Regions from separate parts of the Paenibacillus sp. FSL K6-2441 genome, predicted to be linked through region 1. Evidence: predicted binding sites of a transcription regulator. Region 1 holds the regulator's gene; each other region holds the start of a gene.
The links. Region 1 encodes Rex, which represses fermentation and respiration genes when NADH is low (regulators of the CRP and FNR family bind a similar motif). Its sites were predicted from a motif close to TTGTGAAATATTTCACAA; they were not measured.

Region 1 (3,111 bases):
TTATCGATGAAGCGCATCATTTAGAGGATGTGGCCGGCAAGCATTTGGGGATTCATATGAAGTATTTTACGGTCGTGCATACGCTGACCCGGTTATTTAAAGACAGCAAGACGGGGCAGCTGGCCAACCTTCGCAGCTCGCTTGAAGCGTCGGGCGCGGAGAAAGCCTCAGAATGGTGCTCGGTCATCGACGGAATCTATCCAACGCTGGTGGACGTGAAGGAGAGCTGGGACAAGCTCAGCGAGCTGCTGTTCAGCTTGATGCCTGACCGCAGCGACGCCGCCCCTGGCGATCCCGGGCAATTCGTGTACCGGCTGTTGCCGAATCGAAAACCAAAGGATTGGGAGACGCTGACCGCGCTCGAAAATCAAATTTACGTAGGTCTTGGCGACGTGCTTCGGAAAGGGGAGCGCCTCCTGTCCGAAATCCGAGAAGAGCAGGACGATTATGCAGCGGAGAGCCTGATCACCGATATCAGCGGCTTGTTTAAAGATTTAGCCGGGGAACGGGAAGCGCTGCGCTTCTTCATGAAGTTGGAGAGCGAGGACACCGTCTATTGGATGGAGGCGAACGGGAACTTCCGTAGCCGGTCGCTCCAGATGTATGCGGTGCCGATTGACGTCAGCGCTCAATTGAAGCAATTTTTCTTCGACCGGAAGAAGAGTGTCGTTATGACGTCCGCGACTTTATCGGTGGATAAATCGTTCCAATATATGATCGAGCAGCTTGGCTTGACTGAGGCGGCGGAAGAGGATCGGTTGATCACAGCGATGCTGCCCTCGCCGTTTAACTACCGCGATCAGGCGTTGCTGGTGATCCCGCGCGATTTTCCAAGTGTGAAGGGCAGCGTGGGGGATGACCATTTCATTCATACGCTGGTGCAATCGCTGGCGGATGCCGCGGTGGCGACGCAAGGTCGCATGCTGGTGCTGTTTACATCCTATCGGATGCTCAGGCAGGTGTATGACCCGCTGAAGGAACTGCTCGCAGCGGAGGGAATCACGGTGATCGGGCAAGGGATGGACAGCGGCAGCCGCACCAAGCTGACCCGGCGGTTCCAAGGGAACAGCGCATCGGTGCTGCTCGGGACAAGCAGCTTTTGGGAAGGGGTGGATATTCCTGGCGAGGCGCTGACCAGTTTAGCGATCGTACGCTTGCCGTTCCAGCCGCCAAACCACCCGCTGGTGGAAGCGAAGAGCGAACGCCTGCAGCGGGAGAAGAAGAATCCATTCATGAAACTGTCCGTCCCGCAAGCGGTTATCCGTTTTAAGCAAGGATTCGGACGACTTGTCCGCTCGTCGCATGACCGCGGCATCGTGATCGTTTATGATACCCGGATCCTGGAATCTTATTATGGGAAATATTTCTTATACTCTTTGCCCGGACCGAAGATGGAGCATATGCCATTAACTCAGATGGTTCCGCGCATCTCGGAATGGTTAAATCCCGAAGCCTAAGCCGCTTCATAGATCGCATTGAAGAATAGGGGGAACAAGCATGAAGTCAGATAAAATTTCGGACGCTGTTGTCCGCAGACTGCCGGTTTACCTGCGTTTCTTAAATGAACTCAGCCGACGGGAGGTGCCAACGGTGTCCTCCCAGGAGCTCGGACAGAAGCTGGATCTCAATCCGGCGCAAATCCGTAAGGATTTGGCTTATTTCGGCGATTTTGGACGGAAGGGGATCGGCTACGATGTCGCTTATTTGATTGAAAAAATTCAACAAATTCTCAATCTGGACCAACAGATTAACGTCGCGCTGGTGGGTGCCGGGAATCTAGGGCAAGCCCTTTCGAATTATAATGCGTATTTGAAGGATAATATGAAGATTGTTGCGGTGTTCGACGCTTCACCGGCTAAGATCGGCAAGCAGATCAACAACATCACGATTCAGCCGATCGAAGAGCTGGCGGAAACCGTCCGGGCGAAAAATATCCGCATCGGCATCATCACCGTGCCGGATACGGAGGCGCAACGCGTAGCGGATGAGCTGGTTGCCGCCGGAATCGGTGCGATTCTGAACTTCGCGCCAACGATTCTGAAGGTTCCGCCGGAAGTTCGGATCCATGCGGCTGACTTCACTACTGATTTGCTGAGCTTGGCTTACTACTTGGAAGACGGAAAGGAAACAAGCAACGTATGAGTCGTAAATGGTTAATTAAGAACGGGACGTTTGCCGTCTTAAATGCGGACCGTCCTGTAATTCACGGATATATGCTCGTTGAGGGCGATACGATCAGCTATATTGGCGAAGAGCGCCCGGAAGGCGTGGAAGGCGCCGAAACGTTGGACGGCAAAGGGTTGTTGTTCCTGCCGGGCCTGATCAATACCCATGGCCATGCGGCGATGTCGCTGCTGCGCGGCTATGGGGATGATATGGTGCTGCAAACCTGGCTGCAGGAGAAAATGTGGCCGATGGAAGCCAAATTTACTGCGGCGGATGTGTATGCCGGTACGGCGTTATCTGTGTTGGAAATGCTCAAGGGCGGGACGACGACGTTCCTGGATATGTACGATCACATGGACGAAGTGGCCAAAGTCGTGGAGGAATCGGGTATTCGCGCCGTGTTGATGCGCGGGGCCATCGGGTTGTGCTCCCCGGAAGAGCAAGATCAGAAGCTCAAAGAAGCGATCGCGTTTGCTCAGAACTGGCACGGCAAGGCAGAAGGCCGCATCACCACGATGATGTCGCCGCATGCACCATACACCTGCCCGCCAGCCTTTATCGAGAAATTTGTGCAAGCTGCCCATGATCTCGATTTGCCGATGCACACGCATATGTCGGAGACGCGCGCCGAGGTAGAGCAGAACGTTAACGATTACGGCGTCCGCCCGGTAGAACATTTGCTGAAGCTGGGGATGTTCTCCCGCCCGACCCTGCTTGCCCACGCTGTGCATTTGACGGACGAGGAAATCGACATCTTGGCAGCGCACGGCGTTACCATCTCGCATAACCCAGGCAGTAACCTGAAGCTGGCCAGCGGGGTCGCCCGCATACCAGAACTCCTGAAGAAGGGCGTAGTTGTATCGCTGGGTACCGACGGTCCGGCGAGCAATAATAACCTGGATATGCTGGAGGAGATTCGTTTGGCTGCGCTGATTCATAAAGGCG
Region 2 (3,111 bases), 2.1 Mb from region 1:
CGACGTGCTGTTCTCGGTGGTGAATGCTGCCCGGTACATCGGAGTTGATCCGGAGCAAGCCCTCTCGCGGACGATCCGCAAATTTACGGAGCGGTTCCATTATGTCGAGGAACGGCTTCGCGAACAGGGCAAAACACCTGGCGACAGCACATTAGCCGAAATGGACGCCTTATGGGACGAAGCTAAGTCGAAAGAACGGGAATGATGGGAGAAAAGGACTAAATTTCAGTTTTTTTGAGAAAAAAACAAAAAAAAGTTCCTAAGAGTGCAGGATTTTTCAAATCAAGCAAGAATACTCATACAAAGATAACCATCTGGCGCTGGGTAGGCTTGAAGGCAGGCCTGAAGCCTATAGTGCCAAGGTATCACCTATTTCTTTAATTATTGGGAGGCATTATTAATGAACAAAACAGATCTGATCAACAACATTTCCAGCAAAAGCGGTTTGACGAAAAAAGACGTTGAATCCGTATTGAATGGTTTTCTCGGCGAAATTACCGATGCACTTGCTAGCGGCGACAAAGTTCAACTGATCGGCTTCGGTACATTCGAAACTCGCAAACGCTCCGGTCGTACGGGCCGCAACCCGCAAACCGGCAAAACAATCGAAATCCCAGCTTCCACAGTTCCGGCATTCAAAGCGGGCAACAAACTTAAAGAAGCTGTAAAATAATGCGTCTCGATAAATTCCTGAAGGTATCGCGGCTGATCAAGCGGCGCACCGTGGCGAAGGACGTCTCCGAACAAGGCAGAGTTCTGATCAACGGGCGCGAATCCAAACCGAGCAGTACGGTGAAGGTGGGCGACGAAATTACGGTTCAATTCGGCCAGAAGCTGGTGACCGTGCGCGTCGAACGTCTGGTCGAAACGACTCGTAAGGATGAAGCTGCTTCGATGTATACCTTAATCAAGGAAGAGCCCATCGCAAAAGAGACCGGTCTGGACTGGTCCTGACATAGTGACGCTCAGAGCATGTTCCGTTTCTTCGGGGCATGCTCTTTTTTAACCTCATGAGGTGTAAAAAATATCCTAGCCAAACTGTGAATTCATGATAATATAGTAAATACACTTACTAATGTTTTCGATAAGCACACATCTGCTTCTTAGAGAACACCTCTGAATCAACCTCATGTTTAAATCATCGACGCTGCACATGCGGCACACCTCTACGAAATGAAATCGCGCCTAACGATCAAGCAACTTTCATACTAACGATCGAACAACCAAACGAAGCAGGAAATGAAGAAACAGGCAACAACAAACCAACTAGAGCAGTAAATCCTATCGTCGCTCAGGCTGCAGCTCACTATTCAGAAACCGGGGTGATCCAATCAACGAAGATAATTTAAAACGCTTACAAAGTGAAAATATTCACAACTATTTCGTTCATCATTTTTCACGACAGCCATAGGGTATACCAAGGTCCATAATCCAGTCTATCCAAAGGATGATTGTCTGATGAAACAGCTCGTGCACAAGCTCTATGCGCGGGGAGAGCTCTCCAAGGAGGAGCTCGTCGATCTACTGGAGCATATGGATGTCGAAACGCGCAAGGAGCTCTTCCGATTGGCCCGTCTAAGGCGGGAGCAGGCTTACGGGGACAAGGTGTATATGCGCGGTTTGATTGAATTTTCAAGCTACTGCCGGCGGAACTGCTTGTATTGCGGACTGCAGGCCGGGAATCGCGAAGCGGAGCGTTATCGGCTCAGCCCGGAGGAGATTCTCGAATGCTGCCGGGAAGGATACGAGCTGGGCTTCCGCACGTTTGTGCTCCAAAGCGGGGAGGATCCCTGGTATACGGCCGATCTGCTGGCTGCCTTAATCCGGGAGATCAAAGCGGAGTTTCCGGATGCGGCCATCACCTTATCCATCGGCGAGCGGGAGGCGGAAACCTACCGATTGCTGTATGAAGCGGGGGCGGATCGCTTTTTGATGCGTCATGAAACCGCTTCCCGAAGGTTGTACCAGGCGCTGCATCCTTCGATGTCCTTTGATCACCGGCGCCAATGTTTGGAGACGCTGCAGTCGATCGGCTATCAAGTTGGTGCAGGCTTTATGGTCGGGTTGCCCGGCCAGACCGCGGAGGATTTAGCGGAGGACTTGAACTATCTCCAAACGCTAAACCCAGACATGATTGGCATTGGCCCGTTTATTCCCCATGATCAGACCCCGCTTGGCAATGCGAAGGCCGGATCGCTGGAGGATACACTGGTTATGGTCGCGCTGGCCCGCCTGTTCCTTCCCGAAGCCTTAATTCCCGCGACAACCGCGCTTGGTACGTTACACCCGGAAGGAAGGGAGTTGGCGCTGAAGGCCGGGGCCAATGTGGTCATGCCCAATCTGTCACCCGTTGCCGTCCGCAAGAAATACGCTTTGTACAACAACAAAATCTGCACGGGTGATGAATCCGCCCAGTGCAGGCATTGCCTTGAGCTCCGGATTGAAGCCGCGGGCTTTTCCGTAGATATGGGAAGGGGGGACAGCCTGAAGGCGCTGGCAAGCCGCCGTCATGCTTAGTCATCGTTGCACAGAAGTCGGTTGAGTCAAGAGATGAGGCATTTTTAATTCGTTATTATTCGTGAATTATTTCACAAAAAACGTAGAGGAGACATGGCGAATGAGCATATTGACCAAAACCAATGACCTTGGCTTTTTTGAAATTCGGCTGGAATCTATCGGCGGGCTCGGCGCCAACCTGGCCGGGAAGATGCTGGCGGAATCCGGGGTGCTTGGGCTCGGCCTAAATGGAGCAAGCTTCTCGTCTTATGGTTCGGAGAAGAAGGGCTCCCCGGTGAAGAGCTTTATCCGCTTTTGCGAGCCGGACGTGGAGATCCATGACCACAGTCCAATCGAGGAACCCCACGTCATCGGCGTGTTCCACGAAGCGTTGCACAAAACGGTAAATGTCCTAAGCGGCTTGAAGCCGGACGGAATCGTATTGGTGAACTCAACCCGCGATTTTGAGGAAATTCGGCGCGACCTGATGTTCCCTTACGGGACGCTCGCTGTGGTGGACGCGATGGGGATTGCCATTGACGAGCATACGAAGGTGAACACCTCGATGTTGGGGGCGTTGTTCCGGATATGCGATTTTTTGGATCCAGATTCGAT
Region 3 (3,111 bases), 1.7 Mb from region 1:
GCCGTTGAGATACGCAAACAGATTGTAACCGATCAGCTCGCCCATTTGCCAAGCGATTTGCGCTGTCGGCGGGTAAGGACGACCGTCCGGACCCATAAATACGGCGCTGTCACCCGCAACGAATACGTCCGGATGGGAGACGGACTGCAGGAATTCATTCACCGAAGCACGGCCGCGGTTCACTTCCAGTCCCGATTCGCCAACTAGCGGATTGCCTTGCACGCCGCCCGTCCAAACGAAGGTGTTGGCCACGATCTTTTGCCCATCCTTGAGATCGATCGTGTTGCCTTCCACATTGGTCACCGGCAAGCCGGTCAAGAACTTCACGCCGCGTTTCTCGAGGCTGGCTGTGGCGCGCTCGATCAACTCGTCCGGCAGCACCGGCAAGATCTTAGGTCCAGCTTCCACGAGCATGAGCTTGATCTCGCTTTGAGGTACGCCGTATTTCTTCGTCAGTTCCGGCAGCTTATCCGCGATTTCGCCAACCAGCTCGACGCCAGTCAATCCGCCGCCGCCGATCACGATCGTAGCATCGGCTTCGTTGCCGCTTGCCGCATATTCGCGAATACGCGATTCGATATGCGCATAAATCCGTTTGGCATCGTCCGCCGATTTCAGCACCATGCTGTGCTTCTCCAAGCCCGGGATGCCGAAATACGCAGTAATGCTGCCCAGACCAACCACAAGGGCGTCATAAGACAACACAGTACCGTCGGAGAGCTTAACTTCTTTTTTGTCGACAGAAAAACTCTCAACCTTAGCGATCCGCAAATCGATGTCTTTGCCTTTAAACAGCTTATCGAGCGGCAAGGACACCGCGCGTTCGGAAATGCTGCCTGCGGCAAGGCGATGCAGCTCCGTAATGATTTGATGCGTCGGATATTGGTTCACCACCGTGATCCGCGCCTGCGATTTATCCATAAACTTACGGGCCGACAATGCGCTGAGTACGCCGCCATAGCCGGCGCCCAAAATTAAAATATGTTTTGACATAATCGTATTCCTCCGTTAGTTTTGTTGGCGGTCCCGTTCACCGGACACTTGAAGATACGCGTTAACGAACCGGAGCAGCTTTTGCGTTTGCGGGTCCTTCAGCATCTTCATCAACCCAAACACGCCAATGACTTCTTGGCTGTCCTCGGCACGATCCTTCGCTTCGATGACGTTAGCCGCCAAATGCTTCACCTTGCCAACAACTGGCCCGGCAATTTCCGAAATGGCGCCTACCGTGTCATTCTTCAGAATTTCATCCGTCGCCACCGCTTTGGCAAAATCATACGTTTTCGTCAAAACTCCAACGAGCTCATTTAATTTGGGAAGCTGCTCAACCAGAGCGGTCAGCGATTGCTGCACCTCCGGCTTCAAGAGCTGCTCCAGGAGCTCCTGCTGCCCACTTGCGGTACCAGCTACGGATTGCTCCGTTTTTGTTTCAGTAACTGTCTCTGACATATTCGATTCTCCTTTGCGATAATCTGAGGATTCGCTAGCCGAACTTCTGTTCAAGCATAGTGTTCCTCCTTTGGATGCCTCTAACCAATTTTAAGTTAGTGAAAATTTGCACATCTTAAACCTGAACAATCCGAATAAATTGTAACACATTTTCAAGAAAAAAGGACCATGCAAGTGACAAAATTCACGGCCCTTATCGATATCATTTTTCGATGAATCCTAATTTCCGCATGATAACGGCAGGTTCTCTTTCAAAAAATCATAAAACAGCTTTTCCGTTGGCGCGAGCTCGCGATTCGCCGGAATGATCACCCCAACGTCCCGGGTGACCTGAGGCTCCATCATCGGCAGCGACACGATCGTGGAAGGAATATGCTCGCCGAGCGCAATCTCCGGAAGCAACGTCAACCCCAGCCCGGCGGACACCAGCCCCTTAATCGCGTCCAGATCATCCCCTTCAAACGACACCTTTGGTTGAAATCCGATTTTGTCGCAGGCGTCCACCACGATTTCCCGCAGAACAAAGCCTTTCGGGAATAATACGAATACATCCTCCCGCAGTTCGTCCAGCCCCACGGATTCACGGTCAGCCAAGCGATGTCCGGCAGGCAACAGCACCTTGAACTTTTCGCGGAATAACATTTCCCCTGTGACTTGGGGTTCCCCTTGGGGCACCGGACCAATCATGGCCAGATTCATCAAGCCGCCGCCGACCCAGTCCAGCAGCTCCCGATACGACCCATGCTGCAGTTGAAAATGCACCTCCGGATACCGGCGCCGAAACGCCGACACCACCGTCGGCACCAGGTTGGCCGCCAGACTGCTCGGGAAACCGATGCGGACCGTCCCGCGCTCCGGATCCAGATACTCGTTAATTTCCTGTCGCGCCTGCTCAAGGACCTTCATCATTTGCTCCATATGCTGCAGGAACTGCCGGCCGATGGGTGTCAGCTTCACCTTCCGGCCTTCATGGACAAACAGATCGACGCCCAGCTCTGCCTCCAGCTTAAAGATTTGCCGACTGACCGCCGACTGCGACACATGCAGCGCATACGACGCTTCCGTCACATGCTCCAGCTTGGCCGCCTCAATAAAGTATTGGATTTGTCTGAGCTCCATCCCCTCACCCCGTTAGCTGCATTTTTCAGGCTATACCCGATTGGGATTGACCAAACCCAAACTCTTATAGCTTACACCTCATGTAAATATATTAAGAACCATTATATCGGCTCCCTTGTGAAAACGGAAGCAGAAAAGGCTATTTATTGAGTAATATAACTAGTCCCTTCCTATAGTGGTTATAGTGGTGCCCGAAACGGGGGCTGATGAGACAAGCGGGGCGACAGACGGGCAAAGTGAAGTTGCAGTTACGCAAAGTGAGGCGCTGACAGTAAAGCGAAGCCGCTGATGAGCAAGGTAGGGCCGCATGAGCTGCAGACGAATAAAGTGCGGTGACAAACAACCTAAGTAAAGACACCAAAACGACCCATGCGAGACACCACGACGCCCCAATCCAGACTACAAAAACTCCCCAAACACCTCAGACGTTCCAACCAAGGATGCAGGCGACTGAAGTGAAGCGCAAACGCCCTCTAAACGACCCTCCAAATGTAAAAGTACAGTTCATTTCACCCATTTCGACCGAAAAAAGGCGAATGGGAT
Region 4 (3,111 bases), 110 kb from region 1:
GCAGAACAGGGCGGAGAGAAAGCTCTTCGTACAGGAGTTAATTTTGGCGAGCTCGTCCACAATTTGTTCGTTCCGGTAATGTTCAAGCACCAGCCTGCCTTGGGTGTGGATTAAACAGCTTCTTAAATCAAGCGGCGCGATGGCTGCCGAAATGGAAGATAAGTTCATAACCTGGATGTCCTTTCTAATGTCGTGGTGCCCAGAGAATAATGGAGACGCCGATCAGACAAATGGCGGCGCCAAGCCAATCGTAGAGATCGGGGGTTTTCTTGTCCACCCACCAGCCCCATAACACAGCGAGCGCAATAAATACGCCGCCATACGCTGCATAAACGCGGCCAAAGTTTGGAAACTTCTGCAGTGTTGGGATGATGCCATATACGATCAAAATCAGGCTGCCAGCGATTCCGTACCATAGCGGTTTGGATTCGCGCAACCACAGCCAAACTAAATAGCCACCGCCGATTTCGGCGAGTCCGGCGACAACAAACAAGAGGATTGCGAGGAGCATGATGCAGCCCCGTCCTTTCACGTTATTTTTACCAAAGATTGTACCATGGATCCGCGAAGATGAAACCTTGATGAAGACGCTGGCGTCTTTGCACGGATGCGCTATAATCAATGTAGAGCAAATTTTCAAAATTAAACTATCAAAACTACAATTAAAGGAGTGGATCCGGATGGAACGTGTCCAATCGGAATCGCAATTCGAACAATTAATTCAAAGAGATCAGTATACGGTGATCAAATTTGATACGACCTGGTGCCCGGATTGCAAGAACCTCGACCGGTTTATCGGGGATATCATCCAGGAGCATCCGGACAAAGAGTTCTACGCGATGGATGCAGAGGAATTCCAGCCGCTGGCTGAAGCCAATGAGGTGCGAGGGATTCCCAGCCTGCTCGTCTATAAAAACGGGGAGAAAATCGCCCACCTGCACAGCAAATTCGCCAAGACGCCGGGGCAAGTCCGCGAATACTTGGAGAGCTTAGCTTAAAGCGGCAGAAGGGATGTTCTTCGCCCAACCTTAATAAGGGGATGAGGAACATGAAAATTACGTCGACTTGACTGTAGCCGGCATCGGACGATTGAGTTTCCATACGCAGGATGAGTTCTCGCTAGCCGCTCTCGGACGGATGGAGGCCGAGGTTTAAATTACGCGTTCAGGGCTGATACCCTTGGATTTGTGGTGGTAACCCGCGCATCCGCCCGAGCCAATTCCGTGATGCCATCCCACAGCACACGGCGGCTCCGCGTATCAAGTCCGGTTGTAGGTTCGTCGAGGAACAGTACCGGGCGGCAGCGGTCAAGTCGAACTTACGAGGTTTTGAGGAGGGAGCGTCAAAGATGAACAAGCTGTGACCAACAATGTGAAATTTCGCACATATAAGTGAAAAAAATCACATTAACAAAAGCCGCTTTTTTTTATAATTCAAACTGAAGAGAAAAACAGGAGGGAAACAACATGAAAATGGTCAAAGGATTGGTTGTAGCCGGGCTTGCTGCAGCACTGCTGGCAGGTTGCGGTTCGAATGACGGGAACTCGGCGGCAAACGCCAATAAACCTGCGGAGCAAACGGACGCCACCACATCGGCTTCGATCGTAAATCAAGCGGATGCGTTCGTGAATGCAGTGAGTGAGAAAGGGACTTGGATCATCGCGATTCTAAACGACTTGACGGTGGATCAAGATGTTGTTGTAGCCGGCGAATTCCACGATAAAAACGATGCGTCGAAGGACATCTACCGCAAGATCGCGTTGTATGCGCAGGATGAAGACCATAATGTTACTGCTTCTTACACCTTAACGGTTCCGAAATTGATCGTACAAAGTGAAAACCTGAGAATTCAAGGCGGTACCGTGAAAGGTGACGTATATGTAGAAGCGAACGGCTTCAACCTGTACGAAAACGCTACGATTGACGGCAACCTTTACTTCGCCAATGCCGACGTGCAAGCCAGCGCGAAAATCGACGGCAAAGTAACAGGTGCAACGGAAGTTAAATAACAGCAAAACGAAGGGCCAACCGAATGAGGTTGGCCTTGTTTTTTAGATGAAGAACGATTGGATGAAAACATAGATTCCTAAACCAATAATCGCGATACCGCTGATTTTACAGGAGACATAATAGAAATCGCTTGGTTCCGCCTCGCGCACCCATAACCCGTGTAAGGAGAGATGAAATAAGACGTTTTGCAGCTTCTCAAAGCGGAATAAGCTCCATCCGAAAAACATGAGCACATAGGAGCCGTAGTAGAGCAGCAAGCTCCCCTGTTTGCTGTGGTATTCGGGAAAGGCCGCTCGGACGATCATACTAGGACTATACAAGCCAACGTGTTCGTCGATGGGCTGGGGGACACCATTGATGTTCCATGAGATTTCAGGGACCAACTCGCCCTGATCGTCCAGCCACAACAAGATCTCGTCGTGCGCTTCCACCTGGAACCGCTCCCCTGACGGATAGATCACCTCATAGCGTGGAACCCACTGGGCTTCCAGAACGTGGACCTCATATTCCTGCCGATCGATACTTACCCGCTTTTGGCCCGGATCGTTACCGTTCATGACCACGACCTCTTGACCGTCATAGGATCGATACGTTACCGCCTGCGGCTCCTGATGGATCGGTCTGAATTTGTCCCCATGCAAGTAAAACACCGCTTCCGAAAAATAAGGCGCTGTCCAAACACTTATTCCAATAATAACGAGGAGTGCAATTAACAGCTGGGCCCGAGTCGTCCTTGTCCACCGGGTGAACCAAGGTTTTAACTCCACATTATTATCCTCCCCCCAATCAGATACTATATTTACGTCTTCTTAGGGGTGAGGTTGCGGTTTGCCCGTCCGTATGGTCTAATCGCAGTAGCTGCGTTCTGCAGCGGAAGTCTCGATCAGGAGGCGAGCGGTCATGAACCTGAACCATTTACATTTTCATATCCATTATTGCAATAGTAAGCAGCCGAATGACGGTAAGCAGCTAAGAAATCATATCCGTCGAACGCTTACGCACCACGAATTGCTGCTCGTCACCGGAGGAAAGGGCAGTATTACGTTGAACCGCAAGAAGCATCTCGTTCAAGAAGGCATGTTATTTTATATCCACGCGGGG

Region 2: a site for Rex is predicted at 1,360-1,377, ahead of hydE ([FeFe] hydrogenase H-cluster radical SAM maturase HydE). Genes of this name have one in related genera too.
Region 3: a site for Rex is predicted at 1,546-1,563, ahead of NSQ80_RS19895 (DUF1641 domain-containing protein). Genes of this name have one in related genera too.
Region 4: a site for Rex is predicted at 1,370-1,387, ahead of NSQ80_RS11405 (polymer-forming cytoskeletal protein). Genes of this name have one in related genera too.

Annotation. Positions count from the first base shown of each region.
Region 1 covers NZ_CP150174.1:2,621,520-2,624,630, reverse strand. Annotated here, with positions in the region: gene dinG (ATP-dependent DNA helicase DinG) at 1-1,457, shown strand, start outside; gene NSQ80_RS11925 (redox-sensing transcriptional repressor Rex) at 1,498-2,142, shown strand; gene NSQ80_RS11920 (amidohydrolase) at 2,139-3,111, shown strand, end outside.
Region 2 covers NZ_CP150174.1:52,713-55,823, forward strand. Annotated here, with positions in the region: gene mazG (nucleoside triphosphate pyrophosphohydrolase) at 1-205, shown strand, start outside; gene NSQ80_RS00235 (HU family DNA-binding protein) at 401-673, shown strand; gene NSQ80_RS00240 (RNA-binding S4 domain-containing protein) at 673-954, shown strand; gene hydE ([FeFe] hydrogenase H-cluster radical SAM maturase HydE) at 1,459-2,517, shown strand; gene NSQ80_RS00250 (2-oxoacid:acceptor oxidoreductase family protein) at 2,618-3,111, shown strand, end outside.
Region 3 covers NZ_CP150174.1:4,313,476-4,316,586, forward strand. Annotated here, with positions in the region: gene NSQ80_RS19890 (NAD(P)/FAD-dependent oxidoreductase) at 1-993, opposite strand, end outside; gene NSQ80_RS19895 (DUF1641 domain-containing protein) at 1,009-1,449, opposite strand; gene NSQ80_RS19900 (LysR family transcriptional regulator) at 1,669-2,568, opposite strand.
Region 4 covers NZ_CP150174.1:2,511,077-2,514,187, reverse strand. Annotated here, with positions in the region: gene NSQ80_RS11420 (serine hydrolase) at 1-168, opposite strand, end outside; gene NSQ80_RS11415 (YnfA family protein) at 185-511, opposite strand; gene NSQ80_RS11410 (thioredoxin family protein) at 681-998, shown strand; gene NSQ80_RS11405 (polymer-forming cytoskeletal protein) at 1,467-2,009, shown strand; gene NSQ80_RS11400 (hypothetical protein) at 2,052-2,777, opposite strand; gene NSQ80_RS11395 (AraC family transcriptional regulator) at 2,911-3,111, shown strand, end outside.